One region of the Paenarthrobacter sp. CAP02 genome, then DNA from elsewhere that is predicted to be linked to it. Evidence: riboswitches for the same ligand, from Rfam matches in the RefSeq annotation. Region 1 holds a riboswitch; each other region holds the start of a gene.
What was found. Region 1 has a riboswitch for thiamine pyrophosphate ahead of ABHM97_RS19595 (ECF transporter S component). Riboswitches for the same ligand answer to the same signal wherever they lie in the genome.
Positions count from the first base shown of each region.

Region 1 (5,446 bases):
ACGATGCCAGCTCGGCCCAGGTGTTCGCGTCCTGGCCGAACGTGGGCTCATCGAGGACGAGGACTTTGGGATGCGCGGCGAGCACCGTGGCCACCGAAAGCCTGCGCTTCTCGCCGCCGGACAGCGTGTACGGGTTCGCGTCCACCAGGTGGGTGAGCCGCAACCGCTCCAGCAGTTCGTCCACGCGTTCCTCGCCGTGGCCCAGGTGTTTGGGACCAAACATCAGCTCGTCCAGCACCTTACCCGTGACGAACTGGTGCTCGGGTTCCTGGAATACGGTCCCGATCCGGGAAATCAGCTGATCGGCTTTCCACTTGAACGGGTCGATTCCGGCCCCTTCTGAAAGCTCGACGGCGGCACTCACCTGGCCGTCCACCGGCGCCAGGAGGCCAGCCAAGGTGAGCGCAAAGGTGGACTTTCCGGCACCATTCGGACCAGTTATGGTGAGCGCTTGGCCCGCCCTGACCTGGGCGCTGACGTCGGATTGCACAGGAACCGGGGGGATGGTCCGGAATCCCTTTCGGCGGGGCTTTTCCCGCGAGACCGCCACGTCCTGGGCAGCCAGGAGCAGTTGCGCGGCGGAGGTCTCAGTGCGCCGGGCACGGGTTGCCGGGACGTATCCGGGAACCCAGACGCCGGCTGCCATCAGCATGGTCCGGGCCTCCGACAGGACCTGTTCCCGCGGCCCGTCCAACAGGACGCCCGGAGTGCCGTTGCCCGCGGATCCTGGCTGCAACACCACAATCCGGTCCACCAGGTCCTTCCACACTGACACACGGTGTTCCACCACAACAAGGGTGGCTCCGGTCTTGTCGAGGCAGCGGCCCACCGCGTCCCGCACCTCAAGGACCCCTGCAGGGTCCAGGTTGGCCGTTGGTTCGTCCAGCAGGATCAGCCCGGGCCGCATCGCCAAAATCCCCGCAAGCGCGAGGCGCTGTTTCTGCCCGCCGGACAGGGCCGCCGTCGGATGATCCAACGCCAGTCCGCCGCCGGCAGCGGTCCGCAACCCGACGTCGGCGAGCGCTTCATGGACGCGGGCCCAAATTTCCTCCGGCGGCACGGCCAGGTTCTCGGCGCCGAAGGCGACGTCGTCCCCCACGCGGGACAGGACAACCTGCGTTTCCGGGTCCTGCTGCATCAGGCCGGCGCGGCCGCGCTGCTCCCGGGGAGAAGCGCCGTCCAGCAGCAGCGAGCCAGTCTCGTCCGAGTCGTCTTCCTCGTCCCCCAACACCCCCGCAAGGGCATGCAGGAGCGTGGACTTGCCCGCACCCGAGGGGCCGAGCAGCAATACCCGCTCCCCCGGTTCGATCCTGAGGTCAAGGCCTTGGATGGCTGGCGTGGCCCTTCCGGCGTGCCGCCATCCCCAGCCCTCGGCTGTGATGGCGGCAGGCCGGACGTGGCCGCCGCGTTCAATGACGGGCATCAGCTGAAGACGGGCTCCGAAGCGGCCTTGCGCGACGCGAAGGAACTAAGGACGCCGGTTTTCGCCAGGCCGCGGGTGGCAATCCATGACAGTGCGCCCGCAATGATCGCCCCGGAGATCGTGGTGAACGTGATGTAAGTGAGCTTGTCGATTGCCTCGTAGGCGATGTTCCAGCCCCAGGGAAGGAACGAGTCGTTGAGGCCGCAGAAGAGGCCCGCACCTGCACCGGCAAGGAGCGAGGTGGGCAGGTTGAACTTCTTGTAGAGGAACGCGGCGAAGATGAGCTCCGCGCCGAGGCCCTGAAGGACGCCGGAGATCAGTACGGTTGTGCCGTACTGGGAGCCCATGATGAGTTCGCCTGTGGCAGCAACGGACTCGCAGAACAGGGCGGCACCCGGCTTACGGATGATGAGCATGCCCAGGACCGCCGGAATCATCCAACCGCCCGCGATCAAGCCCGTCAGCGGCGGATACGCCGCGTTCATGGGGATGGATACCAGTGCGGCGCCTTGGGACCATGCCCAGAAAATCACGCCGCCGGCGATGGCGATCAATGCTGCCACCACAATGTCTACAACACGCCAGTTATAACTGGTCTTCTTCACGCTTACCGTGGTCATTTTTCTGCCTCCTGAGTTACAGGAGGGGAAAGTGCTCCCCGGATTACCCGACCGGCCTGCGCCGCCCGGTTCCGGACACTCTGAGAAGCTCGACTCCCTTGCGCCGGTACTAACCGGATCAGGTTCGAGGGTCTGCGGCTGTCCGCACTCTCAGCGCCCTCGCGGCTCCCGCATCTCTGCAGGTTCCGACGGCGGCGCTCCCCTGTCGTTATTAAATCTGCCCTGCTGGGCTGGTTCAGTTTACACCTGCACTCCGCGGTGGGGACTGCGGTCCGGTCACATTCCGGCCCACCCCCACCGTTGTGAGGCCCGCTGAACACCCTTCGTTGGGCCCACACCCTGCACACCAGGCCTCGCAACGGACCTGAGAGAATGATCCAGCAACATCCAAAGCGAAGGGGCACACTTCATGACGGACCAACCCGGCTCTGGCCTTCCAGACAACGTTGATGTGGCTGAAGCACGCCTCGCCGCAAGCGTCATCCTGCTCCGCGATACCCCGCCCGGGCTCGAGGCGTTCGTCCAGCACAGGGTCAGCACCATGGACTTCGCCGCAGGAATGGTGGTTTTCCCGGGAGGACGCGTGGACCCTGCCGACCACTCAGGGTGGGACTACGCCCCCGAACTGCTCAGCAGCCATGCGGCGGACTGGCAGGCCAGCTCCATCGCTTCCGGCGATGCGCTTACTAAAGCAGGGACCGTGCTCACCGCTGCGATCCGGGAGGTCCGGGAGGAAGCCGGGCTGAGCATCGACGCCGGTGACCTGCGCCCATGGGCCAACTGGATTACCCCGATCGACATGCCCAAGCGTTTCGACACGTTCTTCTACGTGGCCAGGCCCTCGGCGGACATGGAGCCCCACCACCAAACAACCGAAGCGTGGCAATCCCTGTGGATGCCCGTGGAGGGAATCCTCGCGGCAGAGGCAGTAGGCACCCTGAAACTGATGCCGCCCACCTTCTACCTCCTCAAGGAAATCGCCGGATACGGGACCGTCGATGCCATATGGACGGCCGAGCACACTGTCGTCCCAGTCCTGGCGCCCGTAGGCTCCCTGGCCGCCTTCCTCAAGGAACGGGAAAGCCGCCGCTAGCGTTGCCGGTCCACGCGTTGCAGCTAGGCTGGTGGCATGAACCTCTTCTTCAAGCTGATCGGCGCCGGAGTGAGCCTCGGGGCGGGCTTCGTCGGAACAAAACTCGTCAACAAAGGGTGGGAAAAGGCCACAGGCAACAAGCCGCCCACAGGCAACGATGACATGGAAACGAGCCTTCGCTCCGCCCTCACCTTCGCCTTGATCTCGGCGTTTGTGAGCACACTCATCCAGGTGCTGGCCAGCAGGGGCACCCAGCGTGCCATCGCCCGCTTCGCGAAGTCCCAGGACATCGTCTAGGCGCACCGCGGCGTTAAGCAACGCGGGGTCACTTCCGGCCCATGAATCCCCGTGGGGATGGGCCGGAAGTGACCCCGCGTTGGCTTTAACCCTCCGGGTCGACTTGCCCCGCAGCCGCCCTCTGTACGACGGCCTCAAGTTCGTCCTTGGTCAGCATCTCCCGGTGGCCATGCTTGGTCCGGTACGCAGCCCGACCGACCATGTGGGCCGACACCGGCGCGGTCAGCAGCTGGAAAATCCACGCCACCAACAGCACGGGCCACACCCACCAGGTCCGCATCTGCAGGCCGATGGCCGCCAGCATGAGGAACAAGCCCAGGACCTGCGGTTTGGTAGCAGCGTGCATGCGGCTCATCAGGTCAGGGAAACGCAGCAAACCAACCGCAGCGCCAAGGGACATCAGCGCTCCCACTACCAGGAACACGGCGGTCACACCATCGATGACGGCATCCACGCCGGTGGCATCAGGACTCATTGCTCTGTTCCCTCCGCTCAGCCACGAACCGGGCTACTGTCACCGAGCCAATAAAGCCGATCACGGCCAGTGCTACCAGCAGCATCAGGTTATTCAGGTGCCGGTTCACCGCCATGTCGATCGCCAAGGCTGCGCCGAGAATTGCCAGCAGAACGTCGGATGCCAAGACCCGGTCCAGCAACGAGGGACCGATCGCGATCCGCACGATGGCGCCGGCAGCGGCCAGGCTGAGAATAACGGCCGTAACTATGAGGACGATTTCCTTCACAGGGCTGCCCCTTTCACGCCTGGACTGATCTCGGCTCCCAACGCCTGGACTTCCTCGCGGGTGCCCATGATGCGGATCAAGCCGGCTTCAATGTTCTGGACTTCCTGACGGATCTTTTCGATGTCAGCCTCTTGGTAAATGTTGAGCGCGTGCAGGTACAGCGTGGACGTCGACCGGTCCACTTCCACCACCAACGAGCCCGGAATCAGGGAGATGACGTGCCCTGTTGCCGTCACCATGAGGTCGGAATGGCTACGCAACGGAACGGCGACGACGGCGCTGCGCACCTTTGGCCCTTTGACCACAGCCAGGTACAACACGAGGAAGCTCGCTGCCACCACTTTGGCGAGGAAGATCAGCGCGAACGGAATGGCGCGCAGTACGTTGAACCTGCCGCTGAGCTCTACGGGAGGCAAGTAGAAGAACTTTGCCACCAGCACCGCGATCAGAGCACCGAACAGCAGGTTGCCCGGGCTGAAATCCCGCCACAGAGCACCCCAAACGATGACCAGCCAGATGAGCAGCGGCAGTTCAGTACGGAAGGAGTTCGGTTTACGGCTCATTTGGCATCAGCCCTCTGCGGCAACGCCGGAATCTCCACCGAATCACCCAGGACCGAATGGATGTAAGCCGAGCGGTCCAGCATGATCTCCGCTGATCCGTCTGCGAGGTGGAAGAGCGGACCGGCAAACACCGTCAACGCCACCCCGAAAACCACCAGTCCCGCCGTCGAACCCACCATGGTCCGCGGGAGCACCCCGACGTTCCCACTGGCCAACAGCACAGGATCCGGGTATTCAGCGTCCTCGGGCTTGCGCCAAAAAGCCCTGTTCCAGACCCTGGCGATTGCCAGCAAGGTCAGCAGGCTGGTGACCACGCCGCCGACCACCAACGTGATCGCCAGTGGGGTGCCCAGTTCCACGCCTGCCTGCAGGAGGCCCAACTTGCCAAGGAAGCCGGAGAAGGGCGGTATGCCCGCCAAATTCATGGCCGGAACGAAGAACAAGAGGGCCAGCAGTGGCGAGAGTTTGGCCAAGCCGCCCAGCCGGTCGATGGACGAACTGCCGCCCCGGCGCTCGATAAGGCCGGTCACCAGGAACAGGCTGGTCTGCACCGTAATGTGGTGCGCCACGTAGAAGACAGCGGCACCCAGGCCGGCCACGGAACTCATGGCGAGGCCGAACACCATGTAGCCGATGTGGCTCACCAACGTGAAGGACAGGAGACGTTTGATGTCGCTTTGGGCCAACGCGCCCAAGATACCCACCAC
Region 1 covers NZ_JBEEII010000014.1:75,873-81,318, reverse strand. The annotation lists gene ABHM97_RS19600 (ABC transporter ATP-binding protein) at 1-1,423, opposite strand, end outside; gene ABHM97_RS19595 (ECF transporter S component) at 1,423-2,043, opposite strand; TPP riboswitch at 2,121-2,257, opposite strand; gene ABHM97_RS19590 (NUDIX hydrolase) at 2,453-3,136, shown strand; gene ABHM97_RS19585 (DUF4235 domain-containing protein) at 3,173-3,433, shown strand; gene mnhG (monovalent cation/H(+) antiporter subunit G) at 3,519-3,908, opposite strand; gene ABHM97_RS19575 (MrpF/PhaF family protein) at 3,898-4,176, opposite strand; gene ABHM97_RS19570 (Na+/H+ antiporter subunit E) at 4,173-4,739, opposite strand; gene ABHM97_RS19565 (Na+/H+ antiporter subunit D) at 4,736-5,446, opposite strand, start outside.

Region 2 (5,446 bases), on a different contig from region 1:
GCAACAACTGTGCGCAGTGCGCGTGCTGTGCGTCCTTGACGGCCGATTACCCGTCCGAGGTCCTCCTGGTGAACTCGCACCTCAAGGGATTCCCCGCGGCGGTTGTTCTTGGCACTGACCTTGACATCCTCAGGACTGTCAACGATCCCACGAACCAAGTGCTCGAGCGCTTCGGACAGCAACTTACTCAGCCTCGGTGGTCTCTGCTTCAGCTTCGGCCGGAGCCTCAGCAGCTTCGTCCTTCTTGGCCTTCTTGGTGATGGCTTCCGGGATGATGACGGAACCCTTCTCCGGTGCTACGAAGGCTTCCTTCGGAGCTTTGGTCTTCAGGGTGCCTTCCTGGCCCGGCAGGCCCTTGAACTTCTGCCAGTCACCGGTGATCTTGAGGATCGCAGCAACCTGCTCGGTCGGCTGGGCGCCAACGGACAGCCAGTACTGGGCGCGCTCGGAAGCGACCTCGATGTACGACGGCTCTTCGGTGGGGTGGTACTTGCCGATTTCTTCAATGGCACGGCCATCGCGCTTGGCGCGGGCATCCATGACGACGATGCGGTAGTACGGTGCGCGCATCTTACCGAAGCGCTTAAGGCGAATCTTTACGGCCACTTTTGTGGTCACTCCTGTTTCTGAAACGAGGTGAACCCGACGTTCTGCACCCGTGGGGCGGGCCATACTGGACGGTTCGAAGGACAAGATACGGGCACGGAGAGAGGGGCCGCACCGATCAAGTACCTGTCCATTGTGCCAGATGCCCGGTGCAATTACGACTTAGGCCGCAAAGGGTGGCGTGTTCTTGGTCACTCCGGACGGATCGTATCCGCGAAAACCGGGCAACTGTCAGGCGGACCAGACGTAGAGTCCGGAGCGGTCGGCTTTTTCCACATCCGTGGCGAGGGCGGCCAGTTGCTGGACGTACTGGCGCGATTGGGTGGCGTCAAAGGGCATGTCGTCCTGGGCGGCCCAGGCAGCAGCAACGTCGTCAAGGACGTTGCCATCGCCTTCGTTCTCGTAGGTGAGCAGTTCGGCAAGCGCGCGCACCATGGCCTCGGGAACTCCGAGGAGGGCATCACTCGTCACATCCACCAGGGCGAGCTCATAGTCTGCTCCCGCCGCATGGACGGCCTGTCCGGCGAGGTCGCCCAACTGCTCGACCTCAAAGTCGGTGATGCCTTCGATCCTGACGGCGGGGCCTGTGGCTTCGGCACCGCGATCCAGCGCGGCTGCCCGTTTGAGTGCTTCGTCGTGGGTGGCTACAAAAATTTCGGCAAAGCCCATGGAAAGTACTCTCAATCCTTCGTGCTGACGGGGCGGCGGCACGGGAACCGAAAGGTTCCGCGCCGTCAATGCCCAGCCTAGTGCAGCCATGGGCTGCCAGGACGATTCAGCGAACGGCGACGCGCAGCTTGTTCCGCCATGGGTCGTCGAACCGAAGCTCAGCGCCGGTGTGGTGATTCTGGACGCCCGCCACCTTCAGCCGGTCCGCCAGCATCGCGACGTCATCGGCCGTGGGGACCTCGATCAGGACTTCCCCCAGCCCCAGCGTGTCCTTTCGGGGTCCGGCGCCCCGACTGTTCCACACGTTCATGGCCATATGGTGGTGGTATCCCCCGGCGGAAACGAACAAGGCCTGGCCGTGCCAGCCCGCCGTCCGCTCGAACCCCAGGGTTTCCACATAGAACTTTTGCGCAGTTTCGACGTCCCCCACTTGGAGGTGCACGTGGCCGATCCCGGCGGCTGCCTCCCGCTGGCCGGTCACGGCAGCCTCACTCAGGTGCTGCTGCAGGAACCGCTGCGGCGGGAGTGCGACGTTGTCCATGACGACGTTCTTGCCGTCCCACTGCCACAGTTCGCGGGGCTTGTCATAGTAGAGCTCAATACCGTTGCCCTCGGGGTCGGTGAAATAGAACGCCTCGCTGACCAGGTGGTCGGCGCTTCCGGCAAAGGCGCGCGGCTCGTATTCTGCCGCCGTGGCAATGGTGGCCGCCAGAGAGGGCTGGTCTTCAAAGAGGATGGCGGTGTGGAAGAGACCCGCTTCCCCGCGGCCCGGAATCTGCAGGCCTGAGGCAGGCGCCAGGTGGACAACAGGCTTTCCGGTGCGGCCCAAGTACAGTCCGCCATCCTGCTCGGCCACGATGTCCAGGCCCAAGGCGCGCTGGTAGTAGTCGCTCATGACCTTCATGTCGCCAACCTTGAGCATGACGGTGCCCATGGTGAGTTCGGCAGGAAGAAGATCCTGGCTGTTTGCTGTAGTCATGTGAAGCTCCTGGGTCTGAGGCTGCCGCCCTTTCGGCACCCTTCTACTAGTACTAAATTACTTGAAGCTTCAATTTATTCCTAACGGATGATCCCGCCACGCAAAACGATGTGCTGGAGTTCGGCCACGGTGTCGAGGGCGACCCGCGGATCTTCACGGCAGAGAACGACGTCGGCACTCGCCCCTTCGCTGATGGCTTCGGCCCCCAGCCACGCCCTGGCGCCCCACGTTGCGGCCTCCAGGACAGCGGAAGGCGGCAGGCCGGCGTCGTGCAGTTCCTTCATCTCGTCCGCAATCCGGCCGTGCTTGATGACGCTGCCGGCATCGGTGCCCGTGTAGATGGTGACACCGGCTTCGAAGGCTTCCAGCACACGGTCGTGACGGCGTTCCCACAGCTTCGCCATGTGATCTGCGTAGACGGGGAACTTGGGCGCGGCCTGGGCGGAAATCTCCGGAAAAGTCGCAATGTTGACCAGCGTAGGGACAATCGGAACACCCTGCTCCACAAACCGCGGAAGGTGCCGGGGCAAGAGGCCCGTTGCGTGTTCGATGCAGTCGATATTGGCGTCCAGCATGTCGTCAATGGTGTCTTCGGCGAAGCAGTGGGCCGTCACCCTGGCACCCTCATCGTGCGCGGCCGAAATGGCGTCCTTGACCAGCTTTGCCGGGAAGGACGCGGCCAGGTCACCAATGCCGCGATCGATCCAGTCGCCCACGAGTTTTACCCAGCCATCGCCGTCACGGGCTTCTTTGCGGACGGTCTCCACGAGCTGTTCGGGCTCGATTTCATGGCCCAGCCCGCGGAGGTACCGCCGGTCCCTGGCTATATGCCGGCCAGCCCTGATAAGGCGCGGCAAATCCGCGCGCCCTTGAACCCAGCGCGTGTCACTGGGCGATCCTGCATCACGGATCAACAGCGTGCCGGCCGCCAGGTCTGCCCGTGCCTGGGCGAGGGTGGTCTGCTCATCAACCGCACCACCCGGCCCCAAACCGATGTGGCAGTGGGCGTCGACAAAGCCGGGCAGGACCCAGCCGTCGAGCACAACGTCCGGTGCCGCGACCGGCTGGATGAACGTCAGGCGACCGTCAACGGACCACATGCCCCTGCGCTCCTTGTCTGCTGCTACGAGCACCGTACCGCTGAATTCGATGATGTTGGCCATGGCAAAAAGCCTAGCCCCGTACCTGCCGGGCAAGCCTGCAACGCCATATGACTGTGCGGCCGCAGGCATCTGTGGTAACTTCGTCTACGACCACACGGGGGCCCCTGCAGGGGCTGAGATCGGACTGAGGCAGTCTGCGACCGTTGAACCTGTCCGGGTAATGCCGGCGAAGGAAGTGAGCAGTCCCTTGAGCACCACAGAAACTCAGCACAGCCCTGCCCAAAACGGGACCGTCGTTGAGACCGGGGCACCGGAAACCGTGACGCAGTCGCTGAAATCCCACTCGCTGGGGTGGCTTGAAGATCCCGAACATGGCATTCGCGTTCCTGTCACCGAGATCGCACTGGAACCCTCCCCCAATGGCCAAGCCAACCCGCCCCTGCAGGTCTATCGAACTGCCGGACCGGGCAGTGACCCGAGAGTCGGGCTGGAACCGTTCCGTGCACCCTGGATCGAAGGCCGGGGCGACACGGAGCCGTACTCGGGCCGGGAAAGGAACCTGCTCGACGACGGCAAGTCCGCGGTCCGGCGCGGTGCGGCATCGGCGGAGTGGAAGGGCGCACAACCGGTGCCCCGCCGCGCCGTCGAGCAGAAAACCGTGACGCAGATGCACTATGCCCGGAAGGGCATCGTGACGCAGGAGATGCAGTTCGTGGCCTTGCGCGAGAACTGCGATGTCGAACTGGTCCGCAGCGAAGTTGCCGCCGGACGCGCCATCATCCCCAGCAACATCAACCACCCGGAATCCGAACCGATGATTATCGGCAAGGCGTTCCTGGTCAAGATCAACGCCAATATTGGCAACTCCGCGGTCACCAGCTCCATCACCGAGGAAGTGGACAAACTTCAGTGGGCGGCGCAATGGGGTGCCGATACGGTCATGGACCTCTCCACCGGCGATGACATCCACACCACGCGGGAATGGATCATCCGCAACTCCCCTGTTCCAATCGGCACGGTTCCCATTTATCAGGCACTCGAAAAGGTCAACGGCGAGGCCAATAAGCTCACGTGGGAGATCTTCCGCGACACCGTGATTGAACAGTGCGAACAAGGGGTGGACTACATGACCGTCCATGCCGGGGTGCTGCTGCGCTACGTCCCGTTGACTGCCAATCGCGTCACCGGCATCGTTTCCCGCGGCGGCTCGATCATGGCCGGCTGGTGCCTGGCCCACCACCAGGAGAACTTCCTTTACACCCACTTCGACGAACTGTGCGAGATCTTCGCCAAGTACGATGTCGCCTTTTCGCTCGGCGACGGTCTGCGTCCCGGCTCCATCGCGGACGCCAATGATGCCGCGCAGTTCGCAGAGCTGGACACCCTTGCCGAGCTGACCCAGCGGGCGTGGGAGTTCGATGTCCAGGTCATGGTGGAAGGCCCGGGGCACATCCCCTTCCACTTGGTCCGTGAAAACGTCGAACGCCAGCAGGAACTGTGCAAGGGTGCCCCGTTCTACACACTGGGTCCCTTGGTCACGGATGTGGCGCCCGGCTACGACCACATCACCTCAGCCATCGGCGCGACCGAAATCGCCCGCTACGGCACGGCAATGCTCTGCTACGTGACGCCCAAGGAACACCTTGGCCTGCCGAACAAGGACGACGTCAAAACCGGTGTGATCACCTACAAGATCGCCGCCCACGCCGCTGACCTCGCCAAGGGGCACCCTGGCGCGAACGAGCGCGACGATGCACTGTCCAAAGCCCGCTTCGAGTTCCGTTGGCGCGACCAGTTCGCCCTGTCCCTCGATCCTGTGACAGCCGAGGCGTTCCACGACGAAACCCTGCCCGCCGAGCCGGCCAAGACCGCGCACTTCTGCTCGATGTGCGGGCCGAAATTCTGCTCCATGCGGATCAGCCAGGATATCCGCGATGAGTACGGCTCAGCTGAAGCGCAGGCCGCAATCGCCGGCATGTACAGCGGCATGAGGGAAAAGAGCCAGGAGTTCCTGGCCTCCGGCGGGAAGGTCTACCTGCCGGAACTGCAGGTACCCGGCACTGCGGGCAATGGCAGTTCAGGACGCCTG
Region 2 covers NZ_JBEEII010000004.1:417,866-423,311, reverse strand. The annotation lists gene ABHM97_RS09860 (RNA-binding protein) at 1-182, opposite strand, end outside; gene rpsP (30S ribosomal protein S16) at 184-606, opposite strand; gene ABHM97_RS09850 (hypothetical protein) at 838-1,275, opposite strand; gene ABHM97_RS09845 (VOC family protein) at 1,382-2,254, opposite strand; gene ABHM97_RS09840 (amidohydrolase family protein) at 2,335-3,417, opposite strand; TPP riboswitch at 3,502-3,609, shown strand; gene thiC (phosphomethylpyrimidine synthase ThiC) at 3,605-5,446, shown strand, end outside; gene ABHM97_RS09830 (alpha/beta fold hydrolase) at 5,435-5,446, opposite strand, start outside.
Region 2: linked by a shared signal. The riboswitch ahead of thiC (phosphomethylpyrimidine synthase ThiC) and the one ahead of ABHM97_RS19595 (ECF transporter S component) in region 1 are both predicted to bind thiamine pyrophosphate.

Region 3 (5,446 bases), on a different contig from region 1:
TCATGCTTTCACTCGTCGTGGTTGTTCTTGCAGCCATTGCCACGGGCTTCATTGTCTGGGCCAACGACAAGCGGCACGGCAGGTACGGCGTCGCCCTACCGGTAGGCGTTTCAACCGCTGTTGCGGCGCTGAGCTGGATTGCCTTCATCAGCGCGGGCTTGGGTTACCAACCGGGGGTCACCTGGATTCCGTGGGTTCTCCCCATCGTCATCGGAACCGCGGCAGCCGCGGCGGTTGTGGTGTACTTCGGCCGGACCCGGACCAAGCACGATACCGAGGCCCTCACCAGGGCCCTCCGGCTCTAAGCGCCACTTACAGCGATGGCCATCACCCGCGGGTGATGGCCATCGCTGGTTAACGCCCTAAAGGAACTCGGCGCGTCCCTCCATCGCGGAGGACGCCAAGGCGTGTTCGCGCCGGGGAATCCGGCCTGCCTGCCTGGCCAAACGGCCGGCAATGACAGCGTGCTTGAAGGCCTCCGCCATCTGCACCGGGTTCTGTGCACGCGTCACCGCTGTAGCCAGCAGGACGGCGTCGCAACCCAGTTCCATGGCCAGCGCGGCATCGGAAGCGGTTCCGATCCCGGCGTCGAGCACCACGGGCACCGATGCCCGTGACACAATCAGCTCAATATTGTGCGGGTTCAGGATGCCCAGGCCCGTCCCGATGGGTGAGCCCAGCGGCATCACCGCGGTGGCGCCAAGGTTTTCCAGCCGCAGGGCAAGGACCGGATCATCATTGGTGTAAGCGAAGACCTTGAACCCGCGGTTGACCAGCTGCTCCGTAGCATCGACGAGTTCAACGGCATCGGGGAGGAGTGTGTGCTCGTCCGCGATGACTTCCAGCTTCACCCAATCGGTCTCCAGCGCCTCGCGGGCAAGTTCGGCGGTCATCACCGCGTCCTTCGCCGTGAAACAGCCGGCCGTGTTGGGCAACACCCGGATGTTGTGGTCCACCAGGAGCTGGAAGAGAGACCCGGTTTCTGCCGGCGAATAGCGCCGCATGGCTACGGTGGTCAGCTCCGTACCCGAGGCCAGGAGCGCAGCGCCCAAACCGTCCAGGCTCGGGGCACCCCCTGTTCCCATGATCAGTCGAGAACCAAAGTCGACGCCGTCGATCACCAAGGCGTCGGTGCTGGGGGCAGTGCTTGTTGTGGTCATTGTTCAGCCTCCCTGGACTGCGGTAACGAGTTCGAGTTCATCGCCGTCGGCGAGTGCTGTTGCCGCCCACTGGCTGCGCGGCACCACCTCTGAATTGCGCGCGACGGCGACACCCAGCTTGCCGCCGTCGGCCGCCTGTCCCCTGTGGTCCAGTTCGCGGCCGGTGATGGCGGTGACGAGGGTGCTGACAGAGGCGTCATCGGCCACTGCATGGTCGGATCCATTGAGTTTGATGTTCATGCGCTTTCCTTGCTGCGGGCGTGTGCTGGGACGAAGTTCCGTGGACCGGTTGCGCTGGCCGTAAAGCGGTCGGGGCGGAAAGGGGCCCACTGTGCATCGGTCGATCCGTTGATCAGTTCGCCGACAATCCTTGCGGCTACCGGTGTCAGCAGGACTCCGTGACGGAAGAACCCGGTGGCAACCACCAAACCCTCAATGTCGCCATTGGTTCCGGCGACGCGGCCAAGCAACGGTGCGTTGTCCGGCGTCCCTGGCCTGGCGCGGGCTGTTGCCTCCAGGAGTTCGAGTTCGGCGACCGCGGGGACCAGGACCTGGGCGTCGCGCAGGAGTTGATAGACGCCGCCCGCCGAGACGGCGTTGGAGGCCGTGGACAGTCCGTCCTCACGCTGGGTCGCTCCGATCACCACGGTGCCGTCGTCGCGGGGGACGATGTAGACGGGAACGCCCCGCACTATCCCCCGGACGGTGGAGGTAACGAGAGGTTGCAGGTTGTCCGGAACCCGAAGCCTGAGGATGTCACCATAGACCGGCCGCAGTGGAAGCGTGAGCCCTTCGGGCAGGCCGTCCAAGCCGGCGGCGCCCAGACCGTTTGCGACCACCGTGTCGGTGGCAAAGACTTTGGTGCCTGACTCGAGTTCGACTCCAGAGACCCTGCCTTCATCCCACAGGAGACGATGTGCCAGCGCTTTCACAGCGAATCCGTCGTCCGCCCCCGTAACCCAGCTCGGATCATCGGGAGAGTGATCCGACAGTTCGGCCAAAAGGCAGGCGGCGAGCTTGCGGGGATCCACCTGGTGGTCGGTGGGGATGTCGAAGGCACAGGAAATTTGGGGACTCAGCAAGGGCTCACGCTCCCTCGCCTCCCGGAGGGCCAATGGCTCCACTCCCAAGCCTGCAGCCTTCTGTACCACCCGGAGGTCTGCGAGCGCGCGGCGGTCGGCGGCGTCGGCACCCACGGCGAGGGTCGGCGTCGTGCGGTATCCGGCGGCGTGCGCCCCTCCGGCCAGCGCGCCAACAAAAGCGGGCCACAGCCGGGAGGATTCGACCATGAGTTCCAGGAGTTCTTCTTCCTGGTAGTGCAGTTCACTGACGGGTGCCAGCATCCCGGCCGCTGCGAAAGTTGCGCCGTTTGCGGGCCAAGGGTCGATGAGTGCGACTGAGCGGCCCAGCCTGCGCAGTTGGTGGGCGATGCCCAACCCGATGATGCCGCCGCCGATAATGGCTACATCTGCATGAATGGCGTCTGCCATGTGTTCCCTTCCCTACGCCGGTATTAGCCGGATCAGGTCAAGCGGTCGGCGCTGAAGCCCTCTCAGCCGGACGGTCACATAGTCGAACGTCGCGGCTCCCGCAGTACGTGCCCAGTGTAGAGGAACTACTCTGGTTCCCATGACCCAGCCTGAATCCCTCGCCTCAGCCCGACTCTATTTGTGCACCGATGCCCGGAAGCGACAGGGCGATTTCAAAGACTTCGTCGATGCCGCCTTCGAGGGTGGGGTGGACATCATCCAGCTCCGGGACAAGTCGATCGAGGCAGCCGAAGAACTGGACTTGCTGGCCATCCTGCGGAGTGTGGCAGAGCGGCACGGCCGACTGTGGGCTGTCAACGATCGGGCCGATATTGCCAGTGTTTCCGGGGCTCCTGTGTTCCACGTGGGCCAGAAGGACCTGCCCCTTCCGGTGGCCCGGACCTTCCTCCCGGCCCCTGCCGCGATTGGACTTTCCACGCACACTCCGGAGCAGGTCAATGCGGCCATTGCCGCTTCTACCGGCGACGGCGGCCTGGACTATTTCTGTGTCGGTCCGGTTTGGGCGACACCCACCAAACCAGGGCGCCAAGCCGTTGGGCCGGACCTGGTCACATATGCCGCAGAAGCGATGAGGCGTGCCACGGAAACGACCGACGGCGCCGTGCAGCTCCCCTGGTTCGCTATTGGCGGCATCGACCTGGGCAACGTGGAACAGGTCCTTTCGGCGGGGGCCAGCAGGATCGTGGTTGTCCGTGCCATCACCGAAGCCGCAGACCCGACGGCGGCTGCCAAGTCGCTGCTGGAAGCCCTGGACTCAATTTAGCGAAAGTCGCTCACCGTGCGGCCTTGACATGGTGTGATCCCCGGAATCCGGGCTACCCTGATTTTCGTGTCACATCATCGGATTGCACCCAACGTCGACGACTCGTCGGACCAGCTCGCAGCGGCCCTCGCCGCACTCCGGACGGAGCTGGAACTCCCAGGCGACTACCCCACGGGGGCAGTGGAAGAAGCCCGAAAAGCCGTGGCGGACCTGAAGCTGCCTGAACGCGACCTTCGGGACATTCCGTTTGTCACCATCGACCCGGCCACGTCGACAGACCTGGACCAGGCGCTGTTCATAGAGCGCGCCGGTGACGGTTACAAGGTCCTCTATGCGATCGCCGACGTTCCGTCCTTCGTGGCTCCCGGTGGTGCCCTCGACACGGAGACACGCCGGCGCGGCCAGACCTTCTATGCTCCGGATGGACGCATTCCCTTGCACCCGGAAGTCATCAGCGAACATGCCGGCAGCCTGCTGGCAGAGCAGGACTGTGGCGCCTTCGTCTGGGATTTCGTCCTGGACGCGCAGGCCGAAGCAGTGACGGTGACAGTAGGCCGCGCCACCGTGCGCAGCCGGGCCAAGCTAAGTTACAAGGGCGTCCAGGAGCAGATCGACGACGGAACGGCACCGCCTGTACTGCAGCTCCTCAAGGAAGTGGGGTTGAAACGGGTAGAACTCGAACGCCTCCGCGGCGGCGCGAGCCTGAACATGCCCGAACAGGAGATCGTCCAAGCGGCCGACGGCGGCGGGTACAGGATCGTTGCTGCCCCGTCGTTGCCGGTGGAGGACTGGAACGCGCAGATTTCACTCATGACCGGGATGGCGGCAGCTCAGCTGATGCTGGACGGCAAGGTTGGCATACTGCGCACCATGCCCGCACCGGATGAACGCTCCCTGCGTCACTTCAAAAGGCAGACCACGGCCCTTGGTAAACCCTGGGATGGACGGATCAGCTACGGCGAATACCTGCGGACCCTGGACGCATCAGACCCGAAGCAACTCGCCATCCTGCACTCAGCCGGGACGTTGTTCAGGGGTGCCAACTACACACCTTTCGACGGCGAGGTCCCGACGGAAGTCATCCAGGCAGCCATCGGCGCTCCGTACGCGCACACCACAGCACCGTTGCGCCGCCTCATCGACCGTTTCGTCCTGGTGATCTGCGAGGCACTGAGCAACAAGCGCGACATCCCTGCCTGGGCCCGGGAAGCCTTGCCGTCCTTGCCCGAGATCATGGCCTCGTCCGATCAACTCGCTGGCCGCCTCGAGCGTGCCGCCCTGGATACGGTGGAAGCGGCACTGGTTGCCAACCATGTTGGCCAGGAATTTGATGCGGTGGTCATTTCCGGCTCGAAGCCAAACGGGAACGGAAAGGGCAACGGGAACGGAAACGGGAACGGCGGTCCTTACGGAATCGTCCAAATAGCGGAGCCCGCCGTGACCGCCCGTTGCGACGGCGAACTGGAGTCCGGGACCAAGGTCCGCGTCCGGTTGGTCAAGGCTGACATTGCCAGCCGCGAGATCCTGTTTGAACTGCTGCCATAGCGCCGTTCAATCCCCAATCCGGGCTTTCGGGCTCCCAGAGGATAGACTGGGCGTGTAGTAATGGATGCCCGGTCGTTGATTCAGTTAATTTTTGAACTCAACAAGCCCGCCCCTACGCGATCTTGAGATGTACCAACTGGTCACCAGTGCCAGTACTTAGATAGCCCGCGATCGGCTTCCACTGGACTTGCTTGCGCGCCCGTTGGTGCTCCGGTACGGCTATGCCGCCCCCGTTGAGCATGCGGCGCCAATGCCCAAATGAATAAGGAAACTCCCTGTGAGTGAATTGCATACCCATGAAGTCCTGACGGACCCCACCGGAACAGAAACCCTCGAGCCCGAGGAAACAATCGTCTCGGACGAGAAGCCCCACGAGATCGAAGAGAAGTCGTTCGCAGACTTCAACGTGCGCGCAGACATCGTGGAGT
Region 3 covers NZ_JBEEII010000004.1:24,634-30,079, reverse strand. The annotation lists gene ABHM97_RS07970 (hypothetical protein) at 3-305, shown strand; gene ABHM97_RS07965 (thiazole synthase) at 363-1,160, opposite strand; gene thiS (sulfur carrier protein ThiS) at 1,164-1,400, opposite strand; gene thiO (glycine oxidase ThiO) at 1,397-2,650, opposite strand; TPP riboswitch at 2,643-2,762, opposite strand; gene thiE (thiamine phosphate synthase) at 2,790-3,473, shown strand; gene ABHM97_RS07945 (RNB domain-containing ribonuclease) at 3,540-5,018, shown strand; gene ABHM97_RS07940 (DEAD/DEAH box helicase) at 5,296-5,446, shown strand, end outside.
Region 3: linked by a shared signal. The riboswitch ahead of thiO (glycine oxidase ThiO) and the one ahead of ABHM97_RS19595 (ECF transporter S component) in region 1 are both predicted to bind thiamine pyrophosphate.

Region 4 (5,446 bases), on a different contig from region 1:
AGTCCAGCACGGACAACGAGCTCGATGACGCCGGCAGCCGCCGTCGTCGCCGGAGCCGTGGCCGTCGCGGCAGGCGTGGAACGGAACGCGAAGAGAACGAAACCGAGGGCCCCAGCGAGTCCGATGATGACGAAGCCCCGGCAGCGGAAGCCCTCGAAGAAGGCGTAACGTCGCGTCGTCGCCGTCGTCGCCGCCGTGGTGACCAGGATCTTGAACTGACCGGTGGCACGGATGACGACCCGCCCAACACGGTGACCCGTGTCCGGGCGCCCCGGCCCATCACCGAAACAGCTCCGTCCAACCGTGTCGCAAGCGTCAAGGGCTCCACGCGGCTTGAAGCCAAGAAGCAGCGCCGCAGGGAGTCCCGCGAAACCGGGCGCCGCCGCCAGGTCATCACGGAAGCCGAGTTCCTTGCGCGCCGCGAGTCGGTAGACCGCCAAATGATCGTCCGCCAGCGCGACGACAGAATCCAGATCGGCGTACTCGAAGACGGCGTCCTGGCTGAGCACTTCGTGTCCAAGACACAACAGGACTCCCTGATCGGCAATGTGTACCTCGGCAAGGTCCAGAACGTACTGCCTTCCATGGAAGCCGCGTTCGTGGACATCGGCCGTGGCCGTAACGCCGTGCTGTACGCCGGCGAGGTCAATTGGGATGCTGTCAACCTTGAAGGCCAGCCGCGCCGGATCGAGAACGCCCTGAAGTCGGGCGATTCTGTCCTGGTGCAGGTCACCAAGGACCCCGTGGGTCACAAGGGTGCCCGGCTGACCAGCCAGATTTCGCTGCCGGGCCGCTACCTGGTGTACGTACCGGGCGGCTCCATGACAGGTATCTCCCGCAAGTTGCCGGACGTTGAACGCAACCGCCTCAAGCGCATCCTCAAGGACCGCTTGCCGGAAAACGCCGGCGTCATTGTCCGTACCGCGGCTGAAGGTGCATCGGAAGAAGAGCTGACGCACGACATCAACCGCCTGCGCGCTCAGTGGGAGGGCATTGAGGGGCAAGCCTCCTCAACCAAGGTCCTTGCACCGGAACTGCTGTACGGCGAACCTGACCTGACCATCAAGGTAGTGCGCGACGTCTTCAACGAAGACTTCTCCAAGCTGATCGTCTCCGGTGACGACGCATGGGACACCATCGAGGCCTACGTGACCTACGTTGCCCCTGACCTGGTGGGACGCCTCGAGAAGTGGACCAAGGACCAGGACATCTTCGCTGCCTGGCGCATCGACGAGCAGATCCACAAGGCCCTGGAACGCAAGGTCTTCCTGCCCTCGGGTGGTTCGTTGGTCATTGACCGCACCGAAGCCATGACCGTGGTGGACGTCAACACCGGCAAGTTCACCGGCAGCGGCGGCAACCTCGAAGAGACTGTCACCAAGAACAACCTCGAAGCTGCCGAGGAAGTAGTCCGCCAGCTGCGCCTGCGCGATATCGGCGGCATCATTGTCATCGACTTCATCGACATGGTCCTGGAATCCAACCGCGATCTCGTGCTGCGCCGCATGGTTGAGTGCCTTGGCCGCGACCGGACCAAGCACCAGGTCGCCGAAGTCACGTCGTTGGGCCTGGTACAAATGACGCGTAAGCGCATGGGCACCGGCCTCCTCGAGGTCTTCGGCGAGCAGTGCGAGCACTGCGCCGGCCGTGGCGTCGTGACACACGATGAGCCGGTGGAACACCGCCGTGCCAACGTTGTGGCCGCTGAGCACCACCGCCCGCACACGGAGACGCAGCAGCAGCAACCGGCGGCCCGTACGGAACGGAAGCGCCGCCGAGGCAAGGGCGGGGGACAGGCTGTTTCCGAAGCCCCCGCTCCGGTTCAGTCTGCGCCGGCGGCGCCTGCGGCCTCGCCAACGCACCCTGAACCGCAGGACCCTGCGCGCCAGGCAAAGGCCGAGGCAACCCGCGCGGCGTTGGCTACCATCGCGGCTGCAGCGCACGCTGCCCACCTGCACGACGACGAGGTTCACCGTGCAGAGGAACTGGCGCGGTCAACGCATCAGACGGCTGCCGACGAACCCGTCGTTCATGGCAACGACGAAGAATCAACGGCCCACGAGGCAGCAGTCCGGGAAGCACGCTCCACCCCGGTCCTGCGTTTCGGAGGCGAAGAAGTCGCTTTGCCGTTCGTTGAACACCAGGACGAACCCCAAGCGGCCAAACCGGCAATGAGCCTGGATCTGCTGGCGGAGGCATTCTCCCACCTGGGAGCGGCGCCGGAGGCGGAAGCGGAACCAGCTGCCGTCCGCGAACCTGCTGCTGCCCCGAAGGTGGCAGCCCCGGCTCGGGCCGCTGAGCAGGATCGGGAAGCCGCTTCGACGTCCGGGAGTCGCCGAGGTCGCCGTAACCGCAGCGCAAGCAGGGCCCAAGGTGCGGCCAACGAAACCAGCGTTGAACACCATGAAGTGACTGCGTCGGCGCCACAAGGTTCGTCCCACGAGGCCAAGGCCCCTGTGGAACCAGCCAAAAAGGCACCCGCAGACGAGCCCATCATCCTGGGAGTCGGCGTGCCGGCTTCCGAGCTCTGATTCGTACAGTGCTTATCGGACCCCGTAGCAACTGCCCCGGCAGTCGCTACGGGGTCTTTTGCATGTCCAGGACGTCCATGGCCAGACCCTGGGGACGTCAATGGGTCATATCCGGGCCCCTACGAAGCGCTGTTCCCGGGCCGGGCTGCTTCCCGGTTAGGCTGGGGGACAGACACGGGGTGCCTGGCGTTGGGCCGGGCTGAGATCCAGACCCGTTGAACCTGTCCGGTTAGCACCGGCGAAGGGATGTCCCCATGACTGCACCATATTCTCCTGTCTACCCGGTCGCTTCAGGCAGGCCGACCCCGCGGGTGCTGAGTATCGCCGGCTCTGACCCATCCGGTGGGGCAGGAATCCAGGCGGACTTGAAGAGCATCGCGGCCCACGGTGGTTACGGCATGGCTGCCATCACCGCCCTCACAGCCCAGAACACCGTGGGCGTCAGCGCCGTCCACGTGCCCCCCGTCGAATTTCTGCGCCAACAACTGGACGCCATCAGCAACGACATTGAGATTGACGCCGTCAAAATCGGCATGCTCGGCGACGCTGAGGTCATCGACGAAGTCCGCAGCTGGCTCGAAAAGGTGCGTCCCGGCGTCGTGGTCCTGGACCCGGTGATGGTGGCAACCAGTGGAGACAGGCTCCTGCGCGAGTCCGCTGAGAAGGCGTTGCGTTCGCTCCTGCCGTTGGCAGACCTCCTGACCCCGAACCTTCCCGAGCTGGCAGTGCTGCTGGGCGAGGCGGAAGCTACGGACTGGGCTTCGGCGCTGGACCAGGGTAAGCGGTTGGCCGCTGAGTACGGGAACACGGTCCTGGTGAAGGGCGGCCACTTGGCGGGAACCGCGTGTCCTGATGCTTTGGTGAATACGAGCGGGTTGCTGCGGCAGGACGTGGTCGAGGTCGAAGGGCCCCGCATCGATACCCGGAACAGCCACGGCACAGGGTGTTCGTTGTCGTCCGCCCTGGCCACGGTGCAGGTCAGCACGGGGGACTGGGAAGCTTCACTGCGGGAGGTGAAGCCCTGGTTGCTTGAGGCTTTGAGGCACTCCGGGGCGTTGGAAGTAGGACGAGGAAGCGGGCCGATCCACCACTTCCACCACCAGCGGGGTCTGAGGCCTGGCGAGTTCGCCGCGACTTTGTGGGAACACGCACGCGCGGAGCTCGACGCGATCCATCGGCTTGGCTTCATCGATGGCCTTCAGAAAGGCAGCCTGCCGGAATCCGCCTTCGGCTATTACCTGGCACAGGACGCGATCTACCTCAACGGCTACTCCCGGGTCCTGGCCCGGGCCAGCGCCCTGGCCCCTACTGAAGACGAGCAGTTGTTCTGGGCCAAGGGCTCCATGCAGTGCTTGGAGGTCGAGTCGGAATTGCACAGGAACTGGCTCAGCAGCCGCGACGTGTCCGGGACAACGGGTCCCGTGACCAAGTCCTATGTGGACCATTTGCTGGCCTGTTCGGCATCGGGAAGCTACGCAGTGCTGCTGGCGGCGATTCTTCCCTGCTACTGGTTGTACGCGGAAGTGGGCCAAAAACTGCACCACGCCTACGTGGAAGCAGGTTCCCCTGTGGACCACGCATACGCGGAGTGGTTGAAGACGTACGCCGACGAAGATTTCGCCGAGGCAACCAGGACTGCGATCAAGCTCACGGACGCGGCGGCCCTTGCGGCCTCGCCGGCGGATCGCGAGGCCATGATGGAAGCCTTCACCCAGTCCTGCCGCTACGAAACTGCCTTCTTCGACGCGCCACGTGTTTTCTCCTGACCTCTCCGGTTGGGCGTCCGGGCGGGTAATTTGCGAGGCTCGCCGCGCGTCGCAGGGCAAATCGCGTTAATCGTGCCCAAACCCTGTAGGCTGTATGGGCACGGTGCCGGGAGAGTCCGTTACAACTGGTGACGCGAGTCACGTGGTAGCCTCCGGACCCGGCCTCATTTGCAGCTGAAGGTCAAACTAGCGTAATCTTGATCTTCGGTGCTTACGCCAACACTTGGGTTATGCCCCTTGGAATTGTTCATGGGATGACTCGCGGACTTCGTTCAGAAGTCCACGGCGTTGAGGCACAGCGCGAACCAAGCCTGATTCCGGTTCAGGTTCCGCACGCAAATTTAGTTATAAACGTCGAGAGAAGTGAGTACCCAAGTGGTGTACGCGATTGTCCGCGCAGGCGGCCGCCAAGAAAAAGTTTCCGTTGGAGACTACGTAACGCTTAACCGCGTCCCCGGTGGAGCCGGTAGCACGCTTGAGCTGCCCGCCTTGCTCCTGGTTGACGGCGACAAGGTCACCTCCGCAGCTGCGGAACTGGCCAACGTCAAGGTTACGGCTGAGATCCTCGAAGACCTCCGTGGTCCGAAGATCGTCATCCAGAAGTTCAAGAACAAGACCGGCTACCGGAAGCGTCAGGGTCACCGTCAGGAACTGACCAAGATCAAGATCACCAGCATCGCGTAACTTTCGTTACACGCTGTTCAGGTTTTTCAGTTTCCCCAGAAATTTAGAGGCAGGCATTTCACATGGCACACAAAAAAGGCGCGAGTTCCACTCGCAACGGTCGTGACTCCAACGCTCAGTACCTGGGCGTCAAGCGCTTCGGTGGTCAGGTAGTTTCCGCAGGCGAGATCATCGTTCGCCAGCGCGGAACCCACTTCCACCCCGGTGCAGGCGTCGGCCGCGGTGGCGACGACACCCTGTTCGCTCTCCAGGCCGGTGCGGTTGAGTTTGGTACTCGCCGCGGCCGTCGCGTAGTGAACATCGTTGCTGCTGCAGCTGCAGAGTAACAACAAGTTCTGAACCGGTGGAGCGGGCCAAACGGCCCGCTCCACCGTTCTTTTAACCGCATTACAATCGACTGGGGCGCTTGGGCGCACTGGTTTTGCAACAACGCTGTACAACAGCAACTGAGGAGATCCACGTGGC
Region 4 covers NZ_JBEEII010000003.1:60,580-66,025, forward strand. The annotation lists gene ABHM97_RS05875 (Rne/Rng family ribonuclease) at 1-2,531, shown strand, start outside; TPP riboswitch at 2,697-2,795, shown strand; gene thiD (bifunctional hydroxymethylpyrimidine kinase/phosphomethylpyrimidine kinase) at 2,786-4,297, shown strand; gene rplU (50S ribosomal protein L21) at 4,673-4,981, shown strand; gene rpmA (50S ribosomal protein L27) at 5,044-5,307, shown strand; gene obgE (GTPase ObgE) at 5,442-5,446, shown strand, end outside.
Region 4: linked by a shared signal. The riboswitch ahead of thiD (bifunctional hydroxymethylpyrimidine kinase/phosphomethylpyrimidine kinase) and the one ahead of ABHM97_RS19595 (ECF transporter S component) in region 1 are both predicted to bind thiamine pyrophosphate.